2 regions of the Streptomyces sp. W16 genome follow, and region 1 is predicted to be linked to the other one. Evidence: riboswitches for the same ligand, from Rfam matches in the RefSeq annotation. Region 1 holds a riboswitch; the other holds the start of a gene.
The links. Region 1 has a riboswitch for cobalamin ahead of R6V09_RS05345 (ribonucleoside-diphosphate reductase subunit alpha). Riboswitches for the same ligand answer to the same signal wherever they lie in the genome.
Positions count from the first base shown of each region.

Region 2: it holds a riboswitch for cobalamin, as region 1 does, so the genes downstream of both, metE (5-methyltetrahydropteroyltriglutamate--homocysteine S-methyltransferase) here and R6V09_RS05345 (ribonucleoside-diphosphate reductase subunit alpha) in region 1, are expected to answer to the same signal.

Region 1 is NZ_JAWOAI010000024.1:6,917-14,799, reverse strand. It holds gene R6V09_RS05365 (YbdD/YjiX family protein) at 1-35, shown strand, start outside; gene R6V09_RS05360 (DUF3311 domain-containing protein) at 175-438, shown strand; gene mctP (monocarboxylate uptake permease MctP) at 435-2,036, shown strand; gene R6V09_RS05350 (GNAT family N-acetyltransferase) at 2,144-2,650, shown strand; cobalamin riboswitch at 2,693-2,849, shown strand; gene R6V09_RS05345 (ribonucleoside-diphosphate reductase subunit alpha) at 2,950-5,382, shown strand; gene R6V09_RS05340 (ribonucleotide-diphosphate reductase subunit beta) at 5,382-6,395, shown strand; gene R6V09_RS05335 (putative Ig domain-containing protein) at 6,684-7,883, shown strand, end outside.
Region 2 is NZ_JAWOAI010000291.1:3,082-10,564, forward strand. It holds gene metE (5-methyltetrahydropteroyltriglutamate--homocysteine S-methyltransferase) at 1-1,746, opposite strand, end outside; cobalamin riboswitch at 1,885-2,109, opposite strand; gene meaB (methylmalonyl Co-A mutase-associated GTPase MeaB) at 2,205-3,188, opposite strand; gene scpA (methylmalonyl-CoA mutase) at 3,185-5,371, opposite strand; gene R6V09_RS31780 (methylmalonyl-CoA mutase subunit beta) at 5,371-7,176, opposite strand; gene R6V09_RS31785 (APC family permease) at 7,365-7,483, shown strand, end outside.

The DNA.
Region 1 (7,883 bases):
AGGCCGACCCGAGGCAGGGCTTCCGCTGCTGCTGACCCCTGCCGTTGACACCGATGTCGGGCCTTCACTAAATCGACATGCCGATATGCGGACGGGGTCTTTCGCTGCGGTGATTCCGTGACCTACATTGCCTGCGCGTTACACAGGCGATCATTGAGGTGACGGAGCCGCGATATGTCAGATGTACCCGAAGTTCCGCCCGAAACCGGACCACCCCTGGTGACACCGGCCCGCGCCGTCATCACCGTCTGCCTGCTGGCGCCCTTCGTGGCGCTGCTCTGGGTCGGCTCCTACACCAAGATCGACCCCACGTTCATCGGCATCCCGTTCTTCTACTGGTACCAGATGCTGTGGGTGCTGATCTCGACCGCGCTGACCATGACCGCCTACAAGCTCTGGCAGCGTGACCAGCGCACCCGCCACGGAGGCAACCGGTGAACGACGGCGTGAACGGCGTCGCTCTCGGCGTCTTCATCTTCTTCTTCCTGGCCGTCACCGTCCTGGGCTTCCTGGCCGCCCGCTGGCGCCGGGCCGACAGCGAGCAGAGCCTCGACGAATGGGGCCTGGGCGGACGGTCGTTCGGCACCTGGGTCACCTGGTTCCTGCTGGGCGGCGACCTCTACACGGCGTACACGTTCGTCGCGGTCCCGGCGGCGGTCTACGCGGCGGGCGCGGCCGGCTTCTTCGCAGTCCCCTACACGATCCTCGTCTACCCCCTCATCTTCACGTTCCTGCCCCGCCTCTGGTCGGTGTCGCACAAGCACGGATATGTGACGACGTCCGACTTCGTGCGCGGACGCTTCGGCTCGAAGGGGCTGTCGCTGGCGGTGGCGGTCACCGGCATCCTCGCGACCATGCCGTACATCGCGCTCCAACTGGTCGGCATCCAGGCCGTGTTGGACGTCATGGGCGTGGGCGGCAGCGCCAACTCCAACTGGTTCGTGAAGGACCTGCCACTGCTGATCGCGTTCGCCGTGCTGGCCGCGTACACCTACTCGTCCGGCCTGCGGGCGCCCGCGCTGATCGCGTTCGTGAAGGACGGGCTGATCTACATCGTGATCACGGTGGCGATCATCTACATCCCGATCAAGCTCGGCGGCTTCGACGACATCTTCAGCAAGGCGGGCGCCAAGTTCAAGGCGGCGGGAGCGGGCGGCCTGGTCCCCGCACCGGCGGGCCAATGGACGTACGCCACACTGGCGTTGGGCTCGGCACTGGCCCTGTTCATGTACCCCCACTCGATCACCGCGACCCTGTCCTCCAAGAGCCGCAACGTGATCCGCCGCAACACCACGATCCTGCCGCTGTATTCACTGATGCTGGGCCTGCTCGCACTGCTCGGCTTCATGGCGATCGCGGCCGGAGTCAAGGTCACCAACGGGCAGTTGGCGATCCCGCAGCTCTTCGAGAACATGTTCCCGGACTGGTTCGCGGGCGTGGCCTTCGCGGCGATCGGCATCGGAGCGCTGGTCCCCGCGGCCATCATGTCCATCGCGGCGGCGAACCTCTTCACCCGCAACATCTACAAGGACTTCATCAAACCGGACGCGACCCCGGCCCAGGAGACCAAGGTCTCGAAGATCGTCTCGCTCCTGGTGAAGGTAGGCGCCCTGGCCTTCGTCCTGACGATGGACAAGACGGTGGCGATCAACTTCCAGTTGCTCGGCGGCATCTGGATCCTCCAGACCTTCCCGTCCCTGGTCGGCGGCCTCTTCACCCGCTGGTTCCACCGCTGGGCCCTGCTGGCCGGCTGGGCGGTCGGCATGATCTACGGCACGTTGGCGGCCTACGGGGTGGCGTCTCCGACCCAGGACCACTTCGGCGGCTCGTCCAAGAAGATCCCCGGCATCGGCGAGATCGGCTACATCGGCCTGACGGCATTCGTACTGAATGTCGTGGTGACGGTGGTGCTGACGTTCGTACTGAAGGCGCTCAAGGCCCCAGAGGGCGTGGACGAGACAAACCCCAGCGACTACACGGCAGACGCAGGCGACCCGGGAGTGAAGGAGGAGCTCCCCGTGATCGCCGGTCACTGACTCCACCTAAGGGGCGCGGGGAACTGCGCGACCAGCCACACACGACCCGCAGCGGGCCGCCGAAAAGCAAGACCATCGGCGGCCCGCTTTCGTACACACTCACCTACATGGACATCCTCATCCGCCGAGCAGACCCCACCGAATACGACCCCCTCGGCAACCTCACAGCCCAGGCCTACCTAGAAGATGGCCTACTCGACTACGGCGAGACCGACCCGTACCTCCCCGTACTGAAGGACGTAGCAAGCCGGGCCGCAGCCGCCGAAGTCCTCGTCGCGATGGACGGCGACCACCTCCTCGGCGGCGTCACCTTCGTCCAAGGCCCCGGCCCCGTGGCCGACATCGCCCGCCCCGGCGAGGCAGAGATCCGCGCACTCGCGGTCGCCCGCGCCGCCCGAGGCCGTGGTGCGGGCGAGACCCTGGTACGCGCCTGCATCGACCGCGCCCGAGCCACAGAAGCCTGCACAGCCATCGTCCTGTCGACCCAGAGCTCGATGCACGCGGCCCACCGCATCTACGAACGCCTGGGTTTCGTCCGCACACCCGACCGGGACTGGAATCCCGTGCCGCATCTGGACGATCTCACTCTGCTCACCTACAAGCTGACGCTCTGAAACCACCGCGACACAACATCTGGTGGTGGCGTGACGGGCGGGCACAAGATGTATGCTCATGCTCGCTGTCGCCGCAGGGGAATCCGGTGCGAATCCGGAACTGTCCCGCAACGGTGTACTTACGTGCATATGCACGCATGGTCAGTCCGAGGACCTGCCGACGGCGCGCCCGGCCACCCGGCCAGGGCGCATGACGTCCGGGCCTCGTGGAGTGGGCCGGTGGACGCGACGCCCCGTGCGCTCGTGTACTGCCGCCTGCCCTCAGCGAGGCCCTGTGCCGAGCGAGGGAGAGCCCCACCGTGACCATCGCGCCAGCAGAGCCGGCATCAGCGACCCAGGCGAACGAGGCGAACGCAGCGACCGGAACCACCATTCCCGGTACGGCCGTTCCCGGAGCGACCGTTCCCGGAGCCGACGGCCCCGGCGCCGCGATCCTGCGGACCCTGACCGAGCTGACCGCCGACCTTCCCGACGCCGACCCCGGCCGGGTCGCCGCCGCCACGTTGCGCGGCCGGTCCGCGCACGCGGACGTGGCGGAACTGCGCGAACTGGCCACGGAGGCCGCCGCCGGCCTCATCTCCGAGGACCCCGTCTACTCCCGCCTCGCCGCCCGCCTGCTGACGGTCGGCATCGCCGCCGAGGCCGCCTCCCAGGGCGTCACGACGTTCACCGAGTCCGTCGCCGTGGGCCACCGCGAGGGCCTCATCGCCGACCGCACCGCCGAGTTCGTGACGCTGCACGCGGCCCGCCTCGACGCGCTGATCGACACGGAGGCCGACGACCGCTTCGGCTACTTCGGCCTGCGCACCCTGCACAGCCGTTACCTGCTCCGCCACCCGATCACCCGCAAGGTCATCGAGACGCCCCAGCACTTCATGCTGCGCGTGGCGTCCGGTCTCGCGGAGGACGACAGCACCCGCGCCCTGGACGAAGTAGCCGCGCTCTACCGCCTGATGAGCCGCCTCGACTACCTCCCCTCCTCCCCCACCCTCTTCAACTCCGGCACCCGGCACCCCCAGATGTCGTCCTGCTACCTCCTCGACTCCCCGCTGGACGAGCTGGACTCCATCTACGACCGCTACCACCAGGTCGCCCGCCTCTCGAAGCACGCCGGTGGCATCGGACTCTCGTACTCCCGCATCCGCAGCCGCGGTTCGCTGATCCGCGGCACGAACGGGCACTCCAACGGCATCGTCCCGTTCCTGAAGACGCTGGACGCCTCGGTCGCCGCGGTGAACCAGGGCGGCCGGCGCAAGGGTGCCGCCGCCGTGTACCTGGAGACCTGGCACTCCGACATCGAGGAGTTCCTGGAACTGCGGGACAACACCGGTGAGGACGCCCGCCGTACGCACAACCTGAACCTGGCGCACTGGATCCCGGACGAGTTCATGCGCCGGGTGAACGAGGACGGCATCTGGTCGCTGTTCTCGCCGGCCGACGTGCCCGAGCTGGTCGACCTGTGGGGCGACGAGTTCGACGCGGCCTACCGCAAGGCGGAGGCGCAGGGCCTGGCCAAGAAGACCATCCCGGCCCGTGACCTCTACGGCCGCATGATGCGCACCCTCGCGCAGACCGGCAACGGCTGGATGACCTTCAAGGACGCGGCCAACCGCACCGCCAACCAGACGGCCGAGCCGGGCCACACCGTGCACTCCTCGAACCTCTGCACGGAGATCCTGGAGGTCACGGACGACGGCGAGACGGCGGTCTGCAACCTGGGTTCGGTGAACCTGGGCGCGTTCGTCACCAATGGTGAGCTGGACTGGGAGCGGCTGGACGAGACGGTCCGCACCGCCGTCACCTTCCTCGACCGTGTCGTCGACATCAACTTCTACCCGACCGAGCAGGCGGGCCGCTCCAACGCCCGCTGGCGCCCGGTCGGCCTGGGCGCGATGGGCCTCCAGGACGTCTTCTTCAAGTTGCGCGTCCCCTTCGACTCCCCCCAGGCGCAGGCCCTTTCGACGCGCATCGCCGAGCGCATCATGCTCGCCGCGTACCAGGCCTCCGCCGACCTCGCCGAGCGCAACGGCCCGCTGCCGGCCTGGGAGAAGACCCGTACGGCCCGGGGTGTCCTGCACCCCGACCACTACGACGTAGAGCTGAACTGGCCGGAGCGCTGGGCCGCGCTGCGGGAACGTATCGCCCAAGTCGGCATGCGCAACAGCCTGTTGCTGGCGATCGCGCCCACCGCCACCATCGCCTCGATCGCGGGCGTGTACGAGTGCATTGAGCCGCAGGTGTCCAACCTGTTCAAGCGCGAGACGCTGTCCGGCGAGTTCCTCCAGGTCAACTCGTACCTGGTGAACGAGCTGAAGCAGCTCGGCGTGTGGGACGCCCGCACCCGGGAGGCGCTGCGCGACGCCAACGGCTCGGTGCAGGGCTTCAGTTGGATCCCGGCCGACGTGCGCGCCCTGTACCGGACGGCCTGGGAGATCCCGCAGCGCGGCCTGATCGACATGGCCGCCGCCCGCACCCCGTTCCTGGACCAGTCCCAGTCCCTGAACCTGTTCCTGGAGACGCCGACGATCGGCAAGCTCTCCTCGATGTACGCGTACGCCTGGAAGCAGGGCCTGAAGACGACGTACTACCTGCGCTCGCGCCCGGCGACCCGCATCGCCCGCGCGGCCCAGGCCCAAGCCCAACCCACCGTCCCCGTACAGCAGTTGACGCCCGACGAAGACGCGGTCGCCTGCTCCCTGGAAAACCCCGAGTCCTGCGAGGCCTGCCAGTAATGAGCTCCACCGAAAAGAACCTCCTCGACCCGGGCTTCGAGCTGACCCTCCGCCCCATGCGCTACCCGGACTTCTACGAGCGCTACCGGGACGCGATCAAGAACACCTGGACCGTCGAGGAGGTCGACCTCCACTCGGACGTCTCCGACCTCGCGAAGCTGTCGCCGGGCGAGCAGCACATGATCGGGCGACTGGTCGCGTTCTTCGCGACGGGCGACTCGATCGTGGCGAACAACCTCGTGCTGACGCTGTACAAGCACATCAACTCCCCCGAGGCGCGGCTCTACTTGAGCCGTCAGCTCTTCGAGGAGGCCGTGCACGTCCAGTTCTACCTGACGCTCCTCGACACCTACCTCCCCGACCCGGAGGACAGGGCCGCCGCCTTCGACGCGGTGGAGAACATCCCCTCCATCCGCGAGAAGGCCGAGTTCTGCTTCAAGTGGATCAACGAGGTCGAGAAGCTGGACAGCCTCCAGACCCAGGCCGACCGCCGCCGCTTCCTCCTCAACCTGATCTGCTTCGCCGCGTGCATCGAGGGGCTGTTCTTCTACGGCGCGTTCGCGTACGTCTACTGGTTCCGCAGCCGGGGCCTCCTGCACGGTCTTGCGACCGGCACCAACTGGGTGTTCCGCGACGAGACCATGCACATGAGCTTCGCCTTCGAGGTGGTCGACACCGTGCGCAAGGAGGAGCCGGAGCTCTTCGACGACCAGCTCCAGCAGGAGGTGACCGACATGCTGCGCGAAGCCGTCGAGGCGGAGCTGCAGTTCGGGCGTGATCTGTGCGGTGAGGGTCTGCCGGGCATGAACACCGACTCGATGCGCCAGTACCTGGAGTGTGTGGCGGACCAGCGCCTCCAGCGGCTGGGCTTCGCTCCGGTCTACGGCTCCGAAAACCCCTTCTCCTTCATGGAGTTGCAGGGTGTGCAGGAGCTGACCAACTTCTTCGAGCGCCGCCCGTCGGCGTACCAGGTGGCCGTGGCGGGCACGGTCGACCTGGACGAGGACTTCTAGCCCCACCCCCCTCGACGCCCTTTATCTGCCTCTTACTTCGCGGACGACCCATGGAGCTTCCATGGGTCGTCCATGGAGTTTCTATGGAGCGGCAAAGTTCATGGGGTGCGTCTGTTCGCGGTCTCGTCGGCCCAGCTACGTTCTGCCCGTCCTGTTCATGTCACTCACCAGTGCCCCACAGGACGCTCAAAGTGTCATGCCCATGACGACGTCATCTGCCGCCGCTACGCGCGTCACAGGCCTGCCACCACGCCGAGGACCCCACTCCAACGATGGAGGCAGTACCCCATGCGTGAGAAGCCCAGACGGAGTCTGCGAAGACTGCTGACCGCCGCCATACCCGCCCTCACCCTCAGCGTCTTCGGGCTCGTGGCGGCCTCCCCCGCCGACGCGCAGCCCACCGCCCAGACAGTCGCCCAGTCCGCCCAGGTCTCCAAGGTCACCCAGAACTCCAAGGCCCTGACCGCCCCCGCGGCCCAGGCAGTCCACTCGACCGGCAAGGCCGGGCAGAAGGTGCCGACCGAGCACCTGTGCGCGACCGCGGCCCCCGGTTCGGCGGCATGTTTCGCCCAGCGGCGTACCGACATCAAGCAGCAGCTGGCCTCCGCCGTGCACGCGGACGCCGCCGCCGCGGTGTCCGGGCTGAGCCCGGCCAACCTGCACAGCGCGTACGCGCTCCCCTCGACCGGCGGCTCCGGCCTCACGGTCGCCGTGGTCGACGCGTACAACGACCCCAACGCGGCCTCGGACCTGGCCACTTACCGCTCCAACTTCGGTCTGTCGGCCTGCACCGTGGCCAGCGGCTGCTTCAAGCAGGTCAGCCAGACCGGCTCGACCACGTCCCTGCCGACGAACGACACCGGCTGGGCGGGCGAGGAAGCGCTCGACATCGACATGGTCAGCGCGGTCTGCCCGAACTGCAACATCATTCTGGTGGAGGCCACTTCGGCCACCGACGCCAACCTCGGCGCCGCCGAGAACGAGGCCGTCGCCCTGGGCGCGAAGTTCGTCTCCAACAGCTGGGGCGGCTCCGAGTCCTCCTCGCAGACCTCCGAGGACACCTCGTACTTCAAGCACCCGGGCGTCGCGATCACCGTCTCCTCCGGTGACGAGGCCTACGGCGCCGAGTACCCGGCAACGTCCCAGTACGTGACGGCAGTTGGCGGCACCGCGCTGTCCACCTCTTCCAACACCCGCGGCTGGACCGAGTCCGTGTGGAAGACGAGCAGCACCGAGGGCGGCGGCTCCGGCTGCTCCGCCTACGACGCGAAGCCGAGCTGGCAGACCGACACGGGCTGCACCAAGCGCATGGAGGCCGACGTCTCCGCCGTCGCCGACCCCGCCACCGGCGTGGCCGTCTACGACACCTACGGCGGCTCCGGCTGGGCGGTCTACGGCGGCACCAGCGCCTCGTCCCCGATCATCGCGGGCGTCTACGCGCTGGCCGGCACCCCGGGCACCAGCGACTACCCGGCGAAGTACCCCTAC
Region 2 (7,483 bases), on a different contig from region 1:
GTCGTCGCGGACGAAGGACCAGGCGAGCATGGTGACGGGCCCGGTGAGCATGCCCTTGACCGGCCGTGAGGTGAGGGACTGGGCGTACGTCGTCCAGCGGACCGTCATCGGCTCGGGGCGGGAGATGTCGCCGGCCAGGATCGGTGGCCGGACGTAACGGGTGCCGTAGGACTGGACCCAGCCGTGCTGCGTGGCGAGGTAGCCCGTCAGCTGCTCGGCGAAGTACTGGACCATGTCGTTGCGTTCGGGCTCGCCGTGCACCAGGACGTCGAGGCCGGTCTTCTCCTGGAAGGAGATCACCTCGCCGATCTCCGCCCTGATGCGCTCCTCGTACCCGGCCGTGCCGATCCGGTTCGCCCTCAAGTCCGCGCGGGCGGTGCGCAGTTCGGCGGTCTGCGGGAACGAGCCGATCGTGGTGGCCGGCAGCAGCGGCAGACCGAGACGCGCCCGCTGGGCGGTGGTCCGCTCGCCGTACGGCTGCGAGCGCCGGGCGTCGGCCTCTGTGACGGCGGCGGTACGGGCCCGTACGGCGGGGTCCCGGGTGATCGGGGAGCCCGCGCGGGAGGCCAGGTCGGCCCGGTTCGCGGCCAGTTGGGCGGAGATCGTGCCGGTGCCCCGGGCCAGGCCCTCGGCGAGGGTGACGATCTCGCGCGTCTTCTGCCTCGCGAACGCGAGCCAGCGCAGGATCTGCGGTTCGATGTCCCGTTCGGCGGCGGCATCGAGCGGGACGTGCAGCAGCGAGCAGGAGGCGGCCACGTCGACCCGGTCGGCAAGACCGAGCAACGTGCCCAGTGTGGCAAGGGACTTGGTGAGATCGTTGACCCAGATGTTGCGGCCGTCGACCACCCCGGCGATCAGCCGCTTGCCGGGCAGCCCGCCCACCGCGGCCAGGGCGTCCAGGTTGGCGGCGGCGGCCTCGGTGAAGTCGAGCGCCAGCCCCTCCACCGGAGCCTTCGCCAGCACCGGCAGCGCGTCGCCGAGCCGGTCGAAGTACGAGGCGACCAGCAACTTCGGCCGGTCCGTGAGCGCGCCGAGGTCACGGTAGGCGCGCTCGGCGGCGTTCAGCTCGGCCGGGGTCCGGTCCTGGACGAGCGCGGGCTCGTCGAGCTGCGCCCACTCCGCGCCCGCCGCCCGCAGATCGGCGAGGACCTCGGCGTACACCGGCAGCAGCCGGTCCAGCAGCGTCAGCGGATCGAAGTCCGCGGCAACTCCGGGCGCGGGCTTGGCGAGCAGCAGATAGGTGACCGGGCCGACGAGCACCGGCCGGGCGGTGAGGCCCAGGGCGAGGGCCTCCTTCAACTCCGCGACCTGCTTGGTGGAGTCGGTGGTGAACGCGGTGTCCGGGCCCAACTCGGGCACCAGATAGTGGTAGTTGGTGTCGAACCACTTCGTCATCTCCAGCGGCGCCACGTCCTGCGTGCCGCGCGCCATCGCGAAGTACCCGTCCAGCGCGTCGAGTTCGACGGCGGCGCGGTGGCGGGCGGGGATCGCGCCGACCATGACACTGGTGTCCAGGACATGGTCGTAGTACGAGAAGTCGCCGGTCGGCACTTCGTGGATGCCGGCCTCGGCCAGTTGCCGCCAGTTGGCGCGGCGCAGTTCGGCCGCGGTGGCCCGGAGGGCGTCGGCGTCGACGCGGCCCTTCCAGTAGCCCTCGACGGCCTTCTTCAGTTCCCGGCCCTGGCCCTGACGGGGGTAGCCGTACACGGTGGCCCGTGCTGCCGCGGCTGCGGACTTCGCTGTCACGGAACTCTCCTTCGCGAGATGACTCCCTGAGATCCCGGGACGGGACGAGAGCGCGAAGGAACGTCAGACCGGAGTTCGTACCTGCCGGTATGTACGCCGACCCGCCCACGAGGTCACCGGGATTCCGCGCACGAATGCTTCGCGTGCGGGCAGTTGGCAGGTCTTCGGACTCGCGGGCACGGCCTCCGTTCGACCGGAGGACACCTACTGGCCGTCGCTTCCCAGGTCCTGTTGTCGGACCCAGTGCGTATGACGGCGGTCGTTCCTGCTCACCGCTGCGGGGCAGTCCCGGAATTTCACCGGGTTCCCTCTTGCGACGCGTCCGTCTGGCTGACGGGGCGAACCAGCTGCGTGGGTCAGCGTAGCGGGTAGGTCGAGTTTTGGCTTTCGGCCGGTGGGGGCTGGTCGCGCCCCGCGGCGGAGCCGCATATCGATACAGCCCCGCGCCCCTGGGGTAGCTAGCTGGGCCCGGTTTTAAAGGCTCGGAGGATTTCCTCTGCCGCCAGCGTTGCTGTCAACTCGCCCTCACGTACCTGGCGTTCGAGGACCGGCGCCAGCGCACGTACCGTCGGATCCGAGTGCAGCCGCCCAAGCAACTCGTCGCGGACCATCGTCCACGTCCAATCCACCTGCTGCTCACGGCGTTTGGCGGCCAGGCGGCCCGTGGAGTCCAGGAGTGAGCGGTGTTGTTCCAGGCGTTCCCAGACTGTGTCCAGGCCGGTGTTCTCCCGGGCGCTGCAGCTCAGGACCGGCGGGGTCCAGGCGGCGTCGGCGGGATGCATCAGGCGCAGTGCGCCCGCCAACTCCCTTGCCGCGCCCCGCGCGTCCCGCTCGTGCGGGCCGTCCGCCTTGTTGACGGCGATGACGTCCGCCAGCTCCAGGACGCCCTTCTTGATGCCCTGTAGCTGGTCGCCCGTGCGGGCCAGGGTCAACAACAGGAAGGAGTCGACCATGTTGGCCACGGCGGTCTCGGACTGGCCCACGCCGACCGTCTCGACGAGTACGACGTCGTAGCCCGCCGCCTCCATGACCACGATCGACTCCCGGGTCGCCTTCGCGACGCCGCCGAGAGTGCCGGCGGTGGGAGAGGGGCGGACAAAGGCCGCCGGGTCCACGGCCAGGCGTTCCATGCGGGTCTTGTCGCCGAGGATCGAGCCGCCGGTCCGGGTGGAGGACGGGTCGACGGCGAGCACCGCGACCCGGAAGCCGAGCGAGGTCAGCAGTGTGCCGAACGCGTCGATGAACGTCGACTTGCCCACGCCCGGGACACCGCTGACGCCGATCCGCCGCGCCTTTCCACTGTGCGGCAGCAGTTCGGTCAGCAACTCCTGGGCCATGGCCCGGTGTTGGGGTTTCGTCGACTCGACGAGCGTGATGGCGCGGGCCACCAGTGCCCGCTTGCCGTCGAGTACGCCCTTCACATAGGTGTCGACATCGATCACGAGGTGTGCCCGAGGTCGGTGGCCAGCCGCTCGACCAGGTCGTAGGCCGCGTCCGGGATCACCGTCCCGGGCGGGAACACGGCCGCCGCGCCCATCTCCAGGAGCGTCGGTACGTCCTGCGGCGGGATGACTCCGCCGACCACGATCATGATGTCCTCGCGGCCCTCCTCGGCGAGGGACTCCTTCAGCGCCGGTACGAGCGTGAGGTGCCCTGCCGCCAGCGAGGAGACCCCGACGACGTGCACGTCTGCCTCGACGGCCTGGCGGGCCACCTCGCCGGGGGTCTGGAAGAGGGGGCCGACGTCGACGTCGAAGCCGAGGTCGGCGAAGGCGGTGGCGATGACCTTCTGGCCGCGGTCGTGGCCGTCCTGGCCCATCTTGGCGACCAGGATGCGCGGGCGGCGGCCCTCGGCCTCCTCGAACTCGGCCACCAGGGTGCGGGTGCGCTCGACGGACGGGGACTCGCCGGCTTCGGTGCGGTACACACCGGAGATCGTACGGATCTGGCTCGCGTGCCGCCCGTACACCTTCTCCAGCGCGTCGGAGATCTCGCCGACCGTGGCCTTCGCGCGGGCCGCGTTCACCGCCAGCTCCAGCAGGTTGCCCTCACCACCCGCTGCGCGGGTCAGCGCGTCCAGCGAGTCCTGAGTGGCCTGTTCGTCGCGCTCGGCGCGCAACCGCCGTAGTTTCTCGATCTGTTGGGTGCGTACCGAGGAGTTGTCGACCTTGAGGACGTCGATCTGCTCGTCGGTCTCCACGCGGTACTTGTTGACGCCGATGACCGGCTGGCGCCCGGAGTCGATGCGGGCCTGGGTGCGGGCCGCGGCCTCCTCGATGCGCAGCTTGGGGATGCCCGCGTCGATGGCCTTGGCCATACCCCCTGCGGCCTCGACCTCCTCGATGTGCTGCCAGGCGCGGCGTGCGAGGTCGTAGGTGAGCTTCTCGATGTACGCGCTGCCGCCCCACGGGTCGATGACCCGGGTGGTGCCGGACTCCTGCTGGATGAGGAGTTGGGTGTTGCGGGCGATGCGCGCCGAGAAGTCGGTGGGCAGTGCGAGGGCCTCGTCCAGGGCGTTGGTGTGCAGCGACTGGGTGTGGCCCTGCGTCGCGGCCATCGCCTCGACGCACGTCCGCGTGACGTTGTTGAAGACGTCCTGCGCGGTCAGCGACCAGCCCGAGGTCTGTGAATGGGTGCGCAGGGAGAGGGACTTGGCGTTCTGCGGGTCGAACTGTTTCACCAGCTTGGCCCACAGCAGGCGGGCCGCCCGCAGCTTCGCGATCTCCATGAAGAAGTTCATGCCGATCGCCCAGAAGAAGGAGAGCCGGGGCGCGAACGCGTCCACGTCCATCCCCGCGGCCCGGCCCGCCCGGATGTACTCCACCCCGTCCGCGAGGGTGTACGCCAGCTCCAAGTCGGCCGTCGCGCCCGCCTCTTGGATGTGGTACCCGGAGATGGAGATCGAGTTGTAGCGGGGCATCCGCTGAGAGGTGTAGGCGAAGATGTCGGAGATGATCCGCATCGACGGCTTCGGCGGATAGATGTAGGTGTTGCGGACCATGAACTCCTTGAGGATGTCGTTCTGGATGGTCCCGGCCAACTTCTCGGGCGGTACGCCCTGTTCCTCCGCCGCCACGATGTAGAGGGCGAGTACGGGCAGTACGGCGCCGTTCATCGTCATCGACACGGTCATCTTGTCGAGGGGGATGCCGTCGAAGAGCTGCCGCATGTCGTAGATCGAGTCGATCGCCACGCCCGCCATGCCGACGTCACCGGTGACGCGAGGGTGGTCGCTGTCGTAACCCCGGTGCGTGGGCAGGTCGAAGGCGACCGACAGGCCCTTCTGACCGGCCGCCAGGTTGCGCCGGTAGAAGGCGTTGGACTCCTCGGCCGTGGAGAAGCCCGCGTACTGGCGGATCGTCCAGGGCTGGTTGACGTACATCGTCGGGTACGGGCCGCGCAGATACGGCGCGATGCCGGGGTAGGTGGCCAGGAAGTCCAGGCCCTCCAGGTCCTGCCCGGTGTACAGCGGTTTGACCGCGATGCCCTCCGGGGTCTCCCAGAGGAGGTCGTCGCCGCCCGCCGCCTTCTTGACGGCGTCGCGCCATTCGTCGGCACCGGCTTCGGCGGCCGGGGCCCCCAGCTCGATCCCGGAGAAGTCGGGGATGCGCCCCATCGCTGCCATCAGGACACTCCCATGCGGTCGAGGGTGGCGGACAGTACGGCTACGGCGTCACAGCCCGCGAAGACGTAGGCGTCGACACCGGGGTACTGCCCGGGACGGCCCGCGAGGAACACGTGCCCGGCACCGGCCGACCTCAACTCCCCGGCGACCGAAGCCGCTTGCTCCTCGTACAGGGCGTCGCTGGAGCACAGACAGGCCTCGGTGGCACCGCTGTCCGCGAACTCGCCCCCGGTGACGGGCTCGATGCCGCCCGCCTGGAACAGGTTCGAGGCGAAGGTGAGGCGCGCGGTGTGCGCGGCGGCCGGGCCGAGGGCGGCCAGGAAGATGCGCGGACGGGAGCCGGTCGCCGCGAGGTGGGCGTCGGAGCGGGCGCGCAGTTCCTCGTAGGCCTCGTCGCGGCGCACGCGCGGCAGGCCGCCGGACGGGGCGACGGGGGTAGGGGCGCGTTCCGGGAGGCGTTCGGCGAGGTTCGGGAACTCGCTTACGCCGGTGATGGGTTCGCGGCGCTTGGCGAGCTTCAAGCTGCGCGCCGCCCAGGTGGTGGCGAGGTCCTCGCGGAGGCGGCCGGAGCGCAACGCGGCTGCCTGGCCGCCCTGTTGCTCGATGTGCTGGAAGAACTCCCAGCCCGCGTGGGCGAGTTCGTCCGTGAGGCGCTCCACGTACCAGGAGCCGCCCGCCGGGTCGATCACCCGGGACAGATGCGACTCCTCGACCAGGATCGTCGAGGTGTTGCGGGCGATCCGGCGCGCGAACGCGTCCGGCAGGCCCAGCGCGTGGTCGAAGGGCAGCACGGTGACGGACTCGGCGCCGCCCACCCCGGCGGCCAGCGTCGCGACCGTCGTGCGCAGCATGTTCACCCACGGGTCACGGCGGGACATCATCACCGGCGAGGTCACCGCGTGCTGCACCTGCCCGCCAGGAGCCCCGCAGACCTCGGCCACTCGGGCCCAGAGCCTGCGCGCCGCGCGCAACTTGGCGATCGTGAGGAACTGGTCGGCGGTCGCCGCGTACCTGAACTCCAGCTGGCCTACGGCCTGTTCGACGGTGAGCCCCGCCTCGGTCAGTTCGCGCAGATAGGCGACACCGGTGGCCAGCGAGGCGCCCAACTCCTGCGCCGCCGAGCCGCCGGCCTCGTGGTACGGCAGCGCGTCCACGGTCAGCGCGCGCAGCCCCGGGTACTCCTCGGCGCACCGCCGGGCGAGTGCGGCGACCGGTGCGAAGTCGAAGGCCTCGTCCCCGGTGCGGGCCGCGAAGCCCAGCGGGTCGGCGCCCAGGTTGCCCCGGGCGGCCTCACGCGCGATGCCCCGCTCCTCGTACAGCCGTAGCAACTCGGCCGCGGCGGAAGCGACTTCGGGGCCCGGGTCGAGGACGACGGGCGCCAGGTCGAGATAGACGCCGTCGAGGACCTGGCCGAGGGACGCGACCGGGATGCCCTGCTCGCCCACGGTCAGCCACAGCGAGGTGACGCCGTTCTCCAGGTCGCCGAGGACCGCGGAGTTGTCGGCGGTCGTGTGCCGCTGCCGTACGTCCCAGCCGCCGAGGGTGTTGCCCTCGGCTCGGCCGCCCCGTACGAAGGGGGCGAAACCGGGGAGACCGGGCGCGGGCGCGGAGTCGTCCGCGGTGTACAGGGGACGGGCACGGAGCCCGTCCTCCAGGGGGGTGGACAGGGCGTCTTCCGCTGCCGTACCCGAGGCTTCCTTGCCCGACTTGCGCAGTACGCCTTCCACCAGGCGTTGCCACTGCTCATGGGTCGCGTCAGGGAACTCGGCGGCCAGCGAGAGCCCGTCGTCAGGCAGGACCGTCATGCTCGGATGCTAGGGCAAACGTGCAGGTGAGCAGCAGAGGACGCGGCTGTGACCTTGGCCTCCCCTGGCGGTCTAGACCACTGCGGTGGAGTCTCGGGAGACGTGGGCGCGTCCTTCGCGTCCCGTGCGGCGGGCGCCGGTCACACTGGCCCCGATCGGAACCCACTCCCTGTATCGCGAGGTCACCCATGGCGTTCGGTCTGGCCCGCCGCGAACTGCGGCCCAGAGTTCCGCTGCGGCCGGGGGAGGGCGACCGCAGCCACCTCACCAGCCTCGAAGGCCTGGCCGCGCTCTCCCTCGACGCGCT